One region of the Labrenzia sp. VG12 genome, then DNA from elsewhere that is predicted to be linked to it. Evidence: predicted binding sites of a transcription regulator. Region 1 holds the regulator's gene; each other region holds the start of a gene.

Region 1 (3,554 bases):
TGGAAATGTGCCAGAGCTTGGCGGCCTGGTCCTGGAGGGCTTGCACCAGATGCGGATGGCTGTGGCCGAGAGAATTGACCGCGATGCCGGAACCGCAATCGAGGAATCGTCGGCCGTCTTTCGTGACAAGCCAGACACCTTCCCCATGATCGAAAGACAGGTTCGATCTTGCGTAATTTCCGAATAGTGCAGTCGCGGACATAACCTCTTTTATCTCCTCAAGAACGCCCAAATGGCCCCAACGTCACCTTGACGCGGGACCGGCACCTTGTCAGATGCGTTCGGGCCAAAACGCAACGTGCCGCCCGATGAGGCGGCACGCAGCGGAAGTCTTATACACCGCCCCCACCATGGACTGTCAATGGAAATGCCGCTCCAGGGTCGCCGAGGACAGATTTCGTAAAAGTCTCAAGGGCATCGCTTATTTGGGGAAAAGTCCCTTCATCCCCAACTGGTTTGGGTCAAACGGTTGCCTGATAAATTAACGTTATTGTAACCTCTGGGACATCGAACACGAGATCTCGTGCGGCAAATCACTTAGAGGCACTAGATATGCCATACTTAGGCATGCACGCGCATGCTTAACACGGGGTTAATGGCCGCAAGGCGGTCAAATAAAAGGGTGCGGCAATGAGTTGGACAAACGAACGGGTCGAGCTTCTCAAGAAGCTTTGGAGCGAAGGCTTGAGTGCAAGTCAGATCGCTGGCGAACTGGGTGGTGTGACCCGAAACGCCGTGATCGGCAAAGTGCATCGCCTTGGCCTGTCCGGTCGCGCGAAATCCTCTTCCTCCAGCGCCAAGCCGCGCCGGCCGCGGACGGCCGCTCCCAGCAGCGCTGCTCCCAAGAAGCCAACGCAGCAACCACAGAGCATTGGTGCGACGGCCCTGAAAGCCGATATCACGCCGGCTCCGGTTGTCGAAGCCAAGCCGGAAATCGAACCGATCGCCGATGTGGTGCCGATCTCCCAGCGGGCAACGATCCTGACGCTTACCGAGCGGACCTGCAAATGGCCGATCGGCGATCCGGCGACCGACGACTTCTATTTCTGCGGCCGCCAGTCCGAAGCCGGTGTCCCCTATTGCACCTACCACTGCAAGATCGCTTACCAGCCGGTCGCCGACCGTCGGCGTGACCGCAAGGTGGTCGCCAAGGCCGGATAACGGCAGCACCTCAAAGGGCTGCCCTTGTTGAAAGCCCGCCAATCGGCGGGCTTTTTCTTTTTGCGGTTTTTGGCGGCAGGAAGCTGCCGTTTCCGCCATCGTCGTGCCACGGCCAGTCCATGGCGTCCATGCCAGTGCCTTTGGCGAACGTATGGCCCTGCGCAACCGGACCGTCACGGCGTGGCTTGCCGGATCAGGTCCGGCAATGACGGAGCTGAGGCTGGGGTCCCTGTCATGGCCTTCCTTACCTCACTTCAGCCACGCAACGCGTCTGCCGGGATCCTGAAAGCCCAGCGTTCGCCCCTGACCAAATTTGAGAGAAACCGAAAGCTCGCCGGTCCTGGATTTCCGCTTCGCTGCATCCGGAATGACGATGAACTAGGAATATCAAATACAAAAGCCCGCCAAGGGCGGGCTTTTAGATGTCTTGCTCCACGGTCAGCGCTCAGGCGCTGGCCGAGAACTGGTCATTGAAGGCGTAACCGGCACCGCGCACAGTGCGGATCGGGTCCTTGGCCTTGCCCCGGTTGAGCGCCTTGCGGAGCCGGCCGACATGAACGTCCACGGTGCGTTCGTCCACGTAGACATCATGGCCCCAGACACCGTCGAGCAACTGCTCGCGCGAGAAAACGCGGCCGGGCGACGTCATCAGGAATTCCAGAAGGCGGAATTCGGTCGGACCAAGATGGATTTCCTTGGTGTTGCGACGAACCCGGTGCGTTTCCCGGTCGAGCTCGATGTCGCCGGACCGCAGCATGGTCGACACCACTTCCGGGCTAGCCCTGCGCAGGATGGCGCGCACGCGTGCCATCAGTTCCGGAACGGAAAAAGGCTTTACCACATAGTCGTCGGCGCCGGTCGACAGGCCCCGGATGCGCTCAGCCTCTTCGCCGCGGGCTGTCAGCATGATGACAGGCAGACGCTCGGTATCTTCTCGCGCGCGCAGACGGCGGCAGAGTTCAATACCGGACAGGCCCGGCAGCATCCAGTCGAGCAGAAGCAGGTCGGGCAGGCTTTCCCGCAGGCGGATTTCGGCCTCGTCCCCACGGACACACGATTCAACCGCATATCCTTCGGCTTCCAGATTGTATCTCAACAGAAGGCTGAGGGGTTCTTCGTCTTCGACGATGAGCACCTTCGGCATGCATTCGCTCCAATTTCAGCAACCGGCGCAGGGTGAAGGTTGTTGCGCCGGTCGGACCGCTACCGCGACAGGTGTCGAAACTAGGCCGCGCCCGTCTCGTCCACCTTGGCGCGTTCTTCCGGCAGACGATCGCCGGTCACCATGTAGTAGACGTTTTCCGCGATGTTGGTCGCGTGGTCACCGATACGCTCGATGTTCTTGGCGCAGAACAGCAGATGGACGCACTGGGTGATGACCCGCGGGTCTTCCATCATGTAGGTCAGCAACTCGCGGAACAGCGAGGTATAGATCGCATCCACTTCAGCATCGGCTTCCTGGACCTTGCGCGCCGTTTCCGCGTCCTTGCGGGTATAGGCGTCCAGAACCTGCTTCAGCTGAGACAGCGCCAGTTCGGTCATGTGTTCCACACCGATGGCGAGTTTCTTGGACTGCAGATCACTGTCGATGGCGATCACGCGCTTGGCCACGTTTTTGGCCAGATCGCCGACACGTTCCAAGTCGTTGGCAATACGGGTTGCAGCCGTGACTTCCCGCAGATCCTGCCCCATGGGCTGACGGCGCGCGATGATCTCTATCAGCTTGATCTCGACTTCCTGATGCAACGCGTCCAGGCGCACATCGTTCGCGATCGTGGTCTTGGCCAGATCCAGGTCCTGCGAAACCAGAGCATGGACCGCGTCGGCGAAGGCTTTTTCTGCCAGACCGCCCATTTCGGCGATCTTGCCGGCCATAGCCGTCAGTTCCTCGTCATAAGCCGAGACTGTATGTTCAGACATCCTGTGTCCCCTTCAGAATTCGAAAAGCGCTTAGCCGAAGCGGCCAGTGATGTAGTCCTGCGTACGCTTGTCCTTCGGGTTTGTGAAGATGTCCTCGGTCGGACCTTCCTCAACCAGAATGCCAAGGTGGAAGAACGCGGTGCGCTGAGACACACGAGCAGCCTGCTGCATGGAGTGCGTCACGATCACGATCGTGAAGTTTTCGCGCAGTTCGTCGATGAGCTCTTCAACCTTGGCCGTTGCGATCGGGTCCAGTGCAGAGCAAGGCTCATCCATCAGGATGACTTCCGGGCTGACGGCGATGGCACGCGCGATGCACAGGCGCTGCTGCTGCCCACCGGACATGCCGGTGCCCGGCTCGTCGAGACGGTTCTTCACTTCTTCCCAGAGGCCGGCCTTCTGCAGGCTCGAGGCGACGATGTCGTCAAGCTCGGACTTGTTCTTGGCAAGGCCGTGAATGCGTGGACCGTAGG
Region 2 (3,554 bases), 1.1 Mb from region 1:
GTTCGAATTGCCATTGCTGTTGCCATTCGAATTGCCATTGCTGTTGCCGTTCGAATTGCCATTGCTGTTGCCATTCGAATTGCCGTTGCCGTTACCGTTCGAATTGCCGTTGCCGTTCGAATTGCCGTTGCTGTTGCCGTTCGAATTGCCGTTGCTGTTGCCGTTCGAATTGCCGTTGCTGTTGCTTGAAGCGTTGTTTGCGTTCAGGGCTCGCGCTTCTGCCGCCGTTGCCGGCACGTTTCTGACAATACGGGTTGCAAATGCAGGCGCGCGTTTCGGCCCCGGACGCACCACTGGCCGCGTACGTCCTCTGACAGAAAGGCCAACACGGCGCGCGGGATTGGTGAATGCAGACTGCCCGACACCGATGTCGGCACGGTCTCCAGATGCAAAATCATGCACTCCGACGACGCCTTGCCCAACATTGACCGTCGCCGTGTTCTGGGTCACCCGCACTCGGAAATCTGTCCCTTTGACGACAGCTGCCAGGAAGGGGGTTTCGACCTTGAAATGGCGAAACCATCTGCGTGTTACGTTTACGTCGAGCTGGCCCCTGTCTTGATAGACCACCATTCGCTTGATGAAGAACCCACCAGGCTGGAGCGTTACAACAGCGCCCCTGGACACGACAAATTTCTGGTCGCCGCGCCGAATGGCAACCCGGCCCTGGCCGGTCCTGACCTTCCAGCCGCGGCGCACGATCATGCCTTTTTCCGCAGTAAATGACTCTCCGGTCCTCGTCTCCACCAAAACACGGCCGGTGACGCGATCCACCTTCCAATGCCAGTTGTTTTCGGTTGCCTGATTTTCCTGCGCCAAAGCGCCCGTGACCGCGCCGAACAACAGCAGGCAGAAGAATACGGACATCGCCGTTAGCCGGAACGCGCGGTCGAAACCAGTGAGATCGACGGCTGCAACGGTTCTGCACCGGCATTCAGACCAACGTTCCAGCAGAGTGTTTTTCGACACAAGTGCCCCCAAACGCCTAAATTTATTCGAAACCAGAGGCTACGTAAGGGCACTTAACAGGATTTGAAGAAAACTTGGAAATATTGCCGATTTTCAATCCGCTAAAATTGTAATGAAAGGGGAAGGTTCCTGGTCACCATTTCTGGCAACATATCTTCCCGTTTCTGCTACCTTCGATGGAAATGCTGCACCCCTATCTCTTTCTGCCACCCAGAGTAAAGCTTTCCTGACCGTTTACCATATCGACAAATACTGCCGGCAACAGGCCGCTGCCTCTCTCATCGGCCGGCTTGCTCAGGAACGGACATGCCAAATGCAGAAACAGGTGGTGCACTACACGGGGGTGAGCAGGTCATTTTCCACCGACCGAAACACCTCAATCTGATCGATATTCATCTGCTCGACCCCGCAGCGTACGGCCCTTTCAAAGACTGCCCGATCACTACCGGCGTAAAACATCTGGGTGATCAGGCCCGCCCTTTTTGCCGCCGCGACCAGATCAGGGTCCAGATTGTCTTCGTGAAACTCAATGATCTGCGCCTCCTGTGCCACGGCGCGGTCAACCGATCCAACGTGAATGAAGAGAACCATGCGGCGCAGGTCGGGGACCTTGGCACGAGCCTCCGCGCGAATGGCCTGGTCAAAGGAAAAGGTCCAGGCCTCGCTGAGCATGCCGCGCACCGCCAGCATGTCACGAACTTCTCCGGGGTCGCCGTCCTTGATTTCCACATAAGTGGCAATCCGGCCCTTGCAGGCATCCAGGAACCGGTCCAACCGGGGCACCTGCTCGCCGGCGAAGTCCGGGCCGAACCAGATACCGGCGTCGAGCGCATCAATTTCAGCCGATGTCAGGTCCGAAATCCGGCCTGAGCCATTGGTGGTTCGATCCACTGTGGCGTCATGCATGACGTACAGAATGCCATCCCGGGACGGTCGCACGTCAAGCTCAACAGCCTCCGCGCCCATCTCGATGGCTTTCTCCAGGGACGCCAGCGTGTTTTCAGGAGCCCACAGAGACGCGCCTCGGTGACAAACAACCATCGCTTGTTTCACGTCGATTCTCCTGGTGCTCCAGACCGGTGATCTGAAGGCTTTCGGGTTCCGATTTCAGCTATACGTCAGGAAAGATGAGCCAAGAGGTGCCTGAATTTCTTGATGGAATGATGACACTGGAACTTCTTTCGAGTTATCATGCACTTACCGAGCTAAGCAACTCTTGATTGCGCCACCAAAGACACCACATGGGCACTTGCAGGCGATGCTGATTCTGAAAGGTCCGCGGTTTTCGGATAGCGAGCAGTAACAATCGACTCGGAATTTCTTATCAGGCCTTCACCAAAACAGTGTCAGAAATCGGGCTGTGATTGTTCGAAATTTCAGAACAGTCAGTCAAATTGCATGCGCCGATTTCATGCCTATCTTCCGCAATGCAGCGTTCATGGGCGAACGCTCCTGACACCATTCTTACGAGGTTTGAACATGATCCGTCTTGCAGCTCCCGCACTGGCTCTGTCCCTTTTTGCCGGCGCAGCTTCTGCCGAACCAGTCGCTTTCGACTTTGACAAGTCTCACGCCAACCTGTCGTTCACCTATAATCATCTCGGCTATTCCACGACAGACGGTCGTTTCGGCAACTGGGATGGCACACTCCTGATCGACAAGGACAGCCCCGCCAACTCCTCCATCGAATTCACCATCGACATCACCAGCCTCGATACGTTCTGGGCGGATCGTGACAAGCACCTCCTAAGCGCGGACTTCTTCGACGCCGACAAATTCCCGAAAGCGACCTTTGCCAGCACCAAGGTCGAACAGGTTGGTGAAAACCAGCTCGAGGTCACTGGCGACCTGACCATCAAGGGCGTCACCAAGCCGACAACCCTGAACGTCACGGTTACCGCGCTTGGCGAACACCCGATGGCCAAGAAGGAAGCTGCCGGATTTGCCGTTTCCACCGTCATCAAGCGGTCCGACTTTGGCATGGACATGTTTGTTCCCTATGTGGGGGATGAGGTGACCGTCACCTTCCATGCTGAAACGCTGAAGGCCGACGCCACCAACTGATCGAAAGACGCCGGGGGCCGAGCGGCCTCCGGCAACCTGAGGAGCCGGCGATGCTGCGCAACACCAAAACCGGATATGGCAGGGTCGCGATCCTGTTTCACTGGGTGATGGCCCTGATGATTGCCGGCATGCTCGCCTTCGGGCTCTATATGACCAGCCTGCCGAGCGACGATCCCGAGCTGTTCACGCTCTACCAGCTGCACAAATCCATCGGGTTTGTCGTGCTCGCGCTCGCTGCGCTGCGGCTAACCTGGCGCCTTGCCAACCCGTCGCCCAGATTGCCGGATGGCATGCATCCGCTGGAAAGGCTGGGTGCCCATCTTGGTCATATCGGCCTTTACGCCCTGCTGTTCGCGATGCCGCTCACCGGCTGGCTGATGGCCTCCGCGTCGCCATGGGGCATTCCGACAATTGTTTTCAACGTACTGCCGGTGCCGCACCTGCCGGTCCCGGAAGTCCTGGGTACGCAGGCGGAAGCGGAGAGCTTCTTCAAACTGCTCCACGCCTATGGCGCCTATCTG
Region 3 (3,554 bases), 2.3 Mb from region 1:
GGAGGCACTGCCCTCAAACAGTTCGGGTTCCGCGTCGGCGGTTTCGGCCGACGCAAAGACACCCGCCTGTTGCAGCTCTTCTTCGGCGATCTCGCCCAGCACCTTCTTGCCCTCGGACACGCGTTCGCGCGCCTCTTCCATGATCTTGTGGGCAAGCGCCTCATCGCGATCCATCAGCTGCTGCAACGCGCCCGCCTCCAGAACCATGAGCTGGCAATCGCTGTTGGCCGTGACGACGGCTGTGCGCGTTGTCTGATTGATCAAGGCAAGCTCACCAAAGAAGTTGCCTTCACCCAGATAAACCGTGTCGTGCTCCAGCTTGATGGCAACCTCGCCATCGGCAATGAAATACATCTTGTCGGCAACGTCGCCCTTGTCCGCGATGATGCCGCCCTTTCGGACGCTTTGTGCCTGCAGCAACTTGGTCACTTCTGCAATTTCCGTGGCTTTCAGGTCTTCGAACAGCGGCACGCGTGCAACCATCGACCAGGTCACAACGAAATCGCGGCTGTGGATCTCGCGCGCAAAGGCCGACGCGATGATGCCGACCGGCAGAGCGATCAGTCCATAGCCCATCATCATCACCACGCTGCCAACCATCTTGCCAAGATTGGTGACCGGGACAACGTCACCATAGCCCACCGTGGTCACCGTCGTGATCGCCCAGTAGATGCCGTGCAGGATGCTGCGGAATTTCTCCGGCTGGTCATCATGTTCGATGAGATACATCAGGGTCGCGGCCAGCAGGATGACGCCTGCGATGATCATCGTGGACCCCATGAGCGCCTTGCGTTCCGCGACGACAGCGGAAATCAGCGACCGCAAGGCCGGAGAGTAGCGGGCCAGCTTGAGAAACCGGAGAAGGCGCAGCAGCACTACGACGGTGACCGCCTGGTTCGGCAGGAACAAGACGAAAAGCAACGGCAACGCACCGATCAGGTCGATCACCGCATCGGGCTGAACCGCATAGCGGTACCTCGACCAGAACGGACCATAGCGGCGCAGCGGTGGGTGCAGATCCGCAACGTAAAGCCTCAAGATATACTCGACCAGAAATATGAACCCGCTGCCGAGCTGCACGAAGCGCAGATGCGGACCGAATGTGTCCCTGACCTGCGGCACCGTTTCCAGAACTGCAAGCCCGATATTCAGAAGGATCAGAACAACGAGAAACTGCCGCAGGGACCGGGCTGCCAGCCTTCGCTTGCCCGTGTCCTCAAGCACTTCATAAAGCGCCCGCTTGAAGTTCTGCTGTTCCACCAGCACCTCGTCTCGTAGAAAGGTCAGCCTCATCAATAGCGGAATTTCGAGCGGCAACAAAGCCTTGGACGGCGCGTCCTCACAGCTTGCGCGCAATTCCGTGACATCGGAACGCGACATAGTGATTGGGCAAGATTGCCGCAGGTCCCCATCTGTCTTTGTGTAAGCGAAACCAAAAGGAGATGACGATGACCATTGAAACCAACAAGGCGCGGGCTGGTGAAACCACTCAGCATCATGTGGTGCTGAAAATGCTGATTGCCTCAACCTTCCTGACGGCCCTGGCCCTTGCACTGGCAGCAGCCCTCAGCTGATCAAATCCGCATCCGACTGAAAAGAGCGTGCCAGATGGCACGCTTTTTCAGTTTTTGTCCCCGGTAATGCCCTCAATCAACGCTCATGATGGTACCGACCGTCTTGGCCCCGTCTCCATTCAGCCACAGTCTCACGGGAAGACTTGCAGCCGTTTTCCAACTGAGTCTTCCGGCTGTCGTCAATGTTTCGAAAAAGTCTCGCCGCCGCCGCCCTTCTGGGGCTGGCGCTTTATGTCACCAATGCATCCTGGCTTGCTTCTCCGCCCACGGGTGGCGATCTGACGATCATTTCCCATCGTGGCGTCCATCAAACCTATGATCGCACAGACCTTGGCCGCGACACCTGCACCGCCGACCGGATCTTTAACCCCGAACACGCCTTTCTGGAAAACACGCTCGCCTCCATGGAGGCCGCCTTTGCTGCCGGGGCGGACATTGTCGAACTCGACATTCATCCAACCACCGACGGTCATTTTGCCGTTTTTCACGACTGGACACTGGACTGCCGGACCGATGGTTCGGGTGTCACGCGTGAGCATAGCCTTTCCGCCCTGAAGGCGCTCGACATCGGATACGGCTATACGGCCGACAACGGCCAGACCTATCCTTTCAGAGGCACCGGACTTGGCAAGCTGCCCTCCCTCAGCGACGTTCTGGAGGGATTTTCAAAAGGCAAGTTCCTGATCAACTTCAAGAGCCGGGATCCTGCAGAAGCGGACCGGCTCGAAGCCCTATTAAAGACCCATCCGGATTGGGAAACCCGTGTCTGGGGCGTTTACGGCGGTGAAGCACCAACCGCAAATATGATCCGCCACCGGCCGGGCCTGCGCGGTTTTACGAAAAAGGACACCAAGGACTGCCTGCAGCGCTATATCGCCCTTGGCTGGTCGGGCTTTGTCCCGGGAGCCTGCCGCGGCAAAACAATCCTGGTGCCATCCAATTATGCGCCGTATCTCTGGGGTTGGCCGAACCGCTTCCTGGCGCGGATGCGCGCGCATGACACCGAGGTGATCTATACCGGTCCGCCCAAGGGCACAGGCGGGATCGACACGCAGGAACAGATGCAATCGGTACCGGACGGGTTTCAGGGATATGTCTGGACCAACCGGATTGAATTCATCGGCCCGGCGCTGAGCCAGCATAACTGACATGAAAACGGGCGGCCCGAAGGGACCGCCCGCTTCATCATACAAGATTGGCTGAAGATCTTCAGAGACCTGCCAGATGGCTTTCGATCGCGGCAATGGCGCCGTCGGCCTTTGAACCGTCCGGACCACCGGCCTGCGCCATGTCCGGCCGGCCGCCGCCACCGCGGCCGCCCAGGGCTTCGGACCCGATGCGCACCAGATCAACCGCACTGACTTTCTCGGTCAGATCCTTGGTGACAGCGGTCACAATCGCCGCCTTGCCGTCTTCAGCAACGCTGATCAGCACCACCACGCCGGTGCCGAGCTGGGCCTTGGCGTCATCGGCCATGCCTTTCAGGTCCTTCGGATTGATGCCGTCCACCGTTCGGGCCATGAGCTTGAACGAACCGGCGTCCTTCACCGGTGCGCCCTCGCCCGAGCCGCCACCCATGGCAAGTTTCTTCTTCGCATCGGCCAGCTCTTTTTCCAGCTTGCGGCGTTCCTCCACAAGCTGTGCCACCCGGGCCGGCACATCCTCTGCACCGGTTTTCAGGATCGCGGCCACTTCGCGCATGCGCTTGTCCTGACCATCCAGGTAGGCCCGGGCTTCAGCGCCCGTCAGGGCCTCGATGCGGCGAACGCCGGCGGCAACGGCACCTTCGGACACCAGGGTTACAAGACCGATGTCACCGGTGCGTTTCACATGCGTGCCGCCGCAAAGTTCGAGCGAATACGGCTTGCCTTCCTTGTCCCCGTGGAGCGCAGTGCCCATGGAGACGACACGGACTTCCTCGCCGTATTTTTCACCGAACAGCGCCATGGCGCCGGCTTCGATGGCATCGTCAACGGCCAT
Region 4 (3,554 bases), 630 kb from region 1:
GATGCCGTCGGAGGCAAAGCGCCACAAAGGCCGATTCAAGTATTCCGACACCGGAGCGCGCCGTTCCTTCTCGCGGCCAGCTGACATTGCCAGCAGCCTGTGGGTCAGGTCACAGACGAGGTGGACGGAATCGGACGAGCGGCTCACAAGGTCAAGCAACGCCCGGTCCGCCGCAGTTGAGGGGCGTGCGCGCAGCAGCTGGGTGATTTTCAGAAGGTGCCGGCCGTCAGGCTGGGCATGGCCACTTTCCCATCTGGAGATCCGCGCCTGGGAGACGCCGAGCTCATGCGCCAGCACCTCTTGCTTGACGCGGTTCAGCGCCCGCCATCGCCGAAGAGATGGGCCGAGACTGGTCTGGAGAACGGCAGTTACAGTGGGCATACGCCAAGTCTAACGCGAATCGGCGGCGAAATCAGCTCACTCCGAGGCGCATGCCCGATCCGGGTCAGCGATACTTCTCGATAAAGGCATCGATGGACAAACTACGGAAATCCGGAAGCCGTTCCTTCAGCTGGTCGTGGTTCCAGTCCCACCAGGCAACATCCATCAGGCCCTGTTCCTGCTCGGCCGTGAAGCGTCGCTTGATTTCCTTCGCGGCGACACCGCCGACCACCGTATAGGGAGCAACATCCTTGGAAACGACCGCACCGGCCGCAACAATGGCGCCCGTGCCGATCGTGACACCGGCCAGCACCGTCACATTGTGGCCAATCCAGACATCGTGGCCGAGGGTGACCCAGTCGTCCTTGCGCCATTGGAAGAAGTCACCGTCATCCTCACCGAGTCCATAGGCGGCAGCGCGATAGGTAAAATGGTGCTGGGAGGCGCGCCAGGTGGCGTGATTGCCCGGATTGAGCCGCACACGGCGCGCAATCGAACAGAATTTGCCGATGGTCGACCAGACAACATCGCCGTCCTGGACGATGTAGGAATAGTCGCCCATCTGGCTTTCCCGCATATGCGTGTGGGCGCCGACTTCCGTCCAGATCCCAAGCTCGCAATTCATCACACTGGCATCGGGATGAACATTCGGGGCTTCGGTGAGGCTGGGCTTCTGGTGCGGCGCTGACATGGTGTTTCCGATGTTTGATGTGAGAGGCGGGACCGGTTTGTAGACGGTCGGCAGGCAAGATCAATGACAGTTTAATGACGGTCCTGTGACTGTTTTCAGTTTTTTCAACTTGTGAACAGCCGCCATTGGACGGCCCGGACATGTGAATATTTAGATTGGCGGCAAATCATTCTTGAAAAACTTTGATGGCCGAAGAGATGGTCACGATGGTCCGAAAGCCCTGAGCGCGTTGCGGAAATCCAGCCGTGTCACGGTCCGGAATCCGTTTAACGCAGCGGCATGTCATTGATCTGTCATAAATTTTTGACGTTTCAGTCAAGGGACTGTCATCCAAATGTAACGGTTCAATGGCTCTTGTCGCCCAGCAATACGAACAAACACGGACAGGGCTGGCGCGTGATTCAGTTTCAGGAAGTCACCAAGACCTTCGGGTCTCGGACCGCGGTCAACAAAGTAAGTTTTAATATCGACCAGCCACAGATGGTCGGCATTATTGGCCGCTCCGGCGCCGGCAAATCCACCTTGCTGCGCATGATCAACCGGCTGACGCCGGCGACCTCCGGTCAGATCCTGTTTGAGGGCCGCGACATTCTCGGCCTGCGCGGTGGCATGATGCGCCGCTGGCAGCGCGACTGCGCCATGGTGTTCCAGCAATTTAATCTGGTCCCGCGCCTCGATGTCTGCACCAATGTGATGCTCGGACGGCTGAATGGCCACGGCACCTTGAAAAGCCTCTTCAACGTTTTCAGTGCAGATGATGTGAACACGGCGCTTGCCGCGCTTGACCGCCTCGGCATTGCGCAGGAAGCGACCAAGAGGGCAGAAGAACTGTCCGGCGGTCAGCAACAGCGCGTCGCCATTGCACGGGCCCTGATGCAGGACCCGCATATGTTCCTGGCCGATGAGCCGATCGCCTCGCTCGATCCGATGAACGCTAAGATCGTCATGGATGCGCTGCGCGAAATTCATGAGCGCGACAACAAGATCGTGCTTTGCAACCTGCACACACTCGACACCGCCCGCAGCTATTGCGACCGCGTGATCGGCATGCGGGACGGTTTCATCGTTTTTGACGGCAAGCCCGAAGAACTTACCACGAATGTGGCACGTGAGATCTACGGCGCCGATGAAAGCTTCAACGAGGCAGCAACCTCAACTGCCATCGATGCCGGCAAGTCCGGCGCACAAGAATCCGCTGGTGCGATGACCCCGGCGGCAGCAGCGGTCTGATCCGGCTGCATACCTTATGACGTCATCAAGTTTGAGAACTCTCGGGGAGTGTCCCACATGAAAATCGTTGCTAAAGTTGCTGCGCTGGCCGCAGTCAGCATGATCGCTCTGAACGCCTCTGTTGCAGGTGCTTCTGAAATCACCGAATTCCGCATCGGCATCCTGGGCGGCGAAAACGCTTCCGACCGTCTGCGTGCCTATGAGTGCCTCGAGCAGAAAACCGCTGATCTTCTCGGCGTTCCGGTCAAGTTGTTCGCACCGGCCGACTACAACGGCGTGATCGAAGGCCTGCTCGGCGGCAACCTCGACCTGGCCTGGCTCGGCGCTTCCAGCTACGCGAAAGTCTACCTGACCGATCCGGAAGCTGTTGACCCGGTTCTGGTCAAGGTCAACGTTGACGGTGGCTACGGCTATTACTCCATCGGTTTTGCCCGCAACGACAGCGAGATCAACTCCCTGGAAGACATGAAGGGCAAGGTCTTCGGCTTTGGTGACCCGAACTCCACGTCCGGTTACCTGATCCCGTCCATCGCCATCCCGCAGGAAGGCTACTCCATGACCGCCGGCGAATATTTCGGTGACGTGGTCTTCACCGGTGGTCACGAGCAGACCATCGTTGCTGTTTCCAACGGCGACATCGATGCCGGCGTCACCTGGGCCGACGGCCTTGGTGAGTGGGAAGACGGCTACAACTCCGGTGCCCTGCGCAAGGCTTCTGATGCCGGTCTGGTCGACATGACCGAACTGCGCCAGATCTGGCAGTCCCCGGTGATCCCGGAAGGCCCGATCGTTCTGTCCAAGAAGCTGCCGGAAGACGTCAAGATCAAGATGACCGGCCTGATCGCTTCCCTGAACTCCATCGATCCGGATTGCGCCTACAACATCGCAGCCGGTGAGACCAAGGGTTTCATGCCGATCACCCACGAAGCTTACGTGAACATCGTCGAAGCCCGTAAGGCCAAGAACAAGAACTAAGCGGTTCGTCTGAACCCGAACGCGGGCCGGTTTCCGGCCCGCGTTTTCTATGACTTCCTCGAAGGATTCTGAAATGGCCGTTGCCGCACTCGAACAGGAAATCCTGACACTGCGCAAACGACGCCAGCTTTACTCCCTGATCGGGCTGCTGCTGGTCGTCGCCGTACTTATGTCCGGGTACTCTAAATCGAACGAGATGAATTCCGGCGGCTTCTTGCAGGGCCTGACAAAATTCTTTGATTATCCGGGCGAGATCGTTGTTGAAGCCTGGGAAGCC

Evidence for each region. Region 1 encodes PhoB, which activates phosphate uptake and scavenging genes when phosphate is short. Its sites were predicted from a motif close to TGTCATNNANCTGTCAT; they were not measured.
Region 2: the regulator PhoB is predicted to act here: its motif matches at 2,122-2,138, upstream of CHH27_RS04110 (glycerophosphodiester phosphodiesterase family protein).
Region 3: the regulator PhoB is predicted to act here: its motif matches at 1,738-1,754, upstream of CHH27_RS09650 (glycerophosphodiester phosphodiesterase family protein).
Region 4: the regulator PhoB is predicted to act here: its motif matches at 1,353-1,369, upstream of phnC (phosphonate ABC transporter ATP-binding protein).

Annotation. Positions count from the first base shown of each region.
Region 1 covers NZ_CP022529.1:5,770,573-5,774,126, reverse strand. Annotated here, with positions in the region: gene CHH27_RS26665 (aspartate aminotransferase family protein) at 1-202, opposite strand, end outside; gene CHH27_RS26660 (GcrA family cell cycle regulator) at 631-1,161, shown strand; gene phoB (phosphate regulon transcriptional regulator PhoB) at 1,607-2,305, opposite strand; gene phoU (phosphate signaling complex protein PhoU) at 2,386-3,081, opposite strand; gene pstB (phosphate ABC transporter ATP-binding protein PstB) at 3,112-3,554, opposite strand, start outside.
Region 2 covers NZ_CP022529.1:886,759-890,312, reverse strand. Annotated here, with positions in the region: gene CHH27_RS04115 (FecR domain-containing protein) at 1-705, opposite strand, end outside; gene CHH27_RS04110 (glycerophosphodiester phosphodiesterase family protein) at 1,303-2,022, opposite strand; gene CHH27_RS04105 (YceI family protein) at 2,449-3,033, shown strand; gene CHH27_RS04100 (cytochrome b) at 3,084-3,554, shown strand, end outside.
Region 3 covers NZ_CP022529.1:2,053,646-2,057,199, forward strand. Annotated here, with positions in the region: gene CHH27_RS09645 (cyclic nucleotide-gated ion channel) at 1-1,293, opposite strand, end outside; gene CHH27_RS28475 (hypothetical protein) at 1,449-1,574, shown strand; gene CHH27_RS09650 (glycerophosphodiester phosphodiesterase family protein) at 1,757-2,722, shown strand; gene alaS (alanine--tRNA ligase) at 2,784-3,554, opposite strand, start outside.
Region 4 covers NZ_CP022529.1:419,609-423,162, forward strand. Annotated here, with positions in the region: gene CHH27_RS01950 (helix-turn-helix domain-containing protein) at 1-381, opposite strand, end outside; gene CHH27_RS01955 (DapH/DapD/GlmU-related protein) at 446-1,072, opposite strand; gene phnC (phosphonate ABC transporter ATP-binding protein) at 1,469-2,302, shown strand; gene phnD (phosphonate ABC transporter substrate-binding protein) at 2,360-3,277, shown strand; gene phnE (phosphonate ABC transporter, permease protein PhnE) at 3,351-3,554, shown strand, end outside.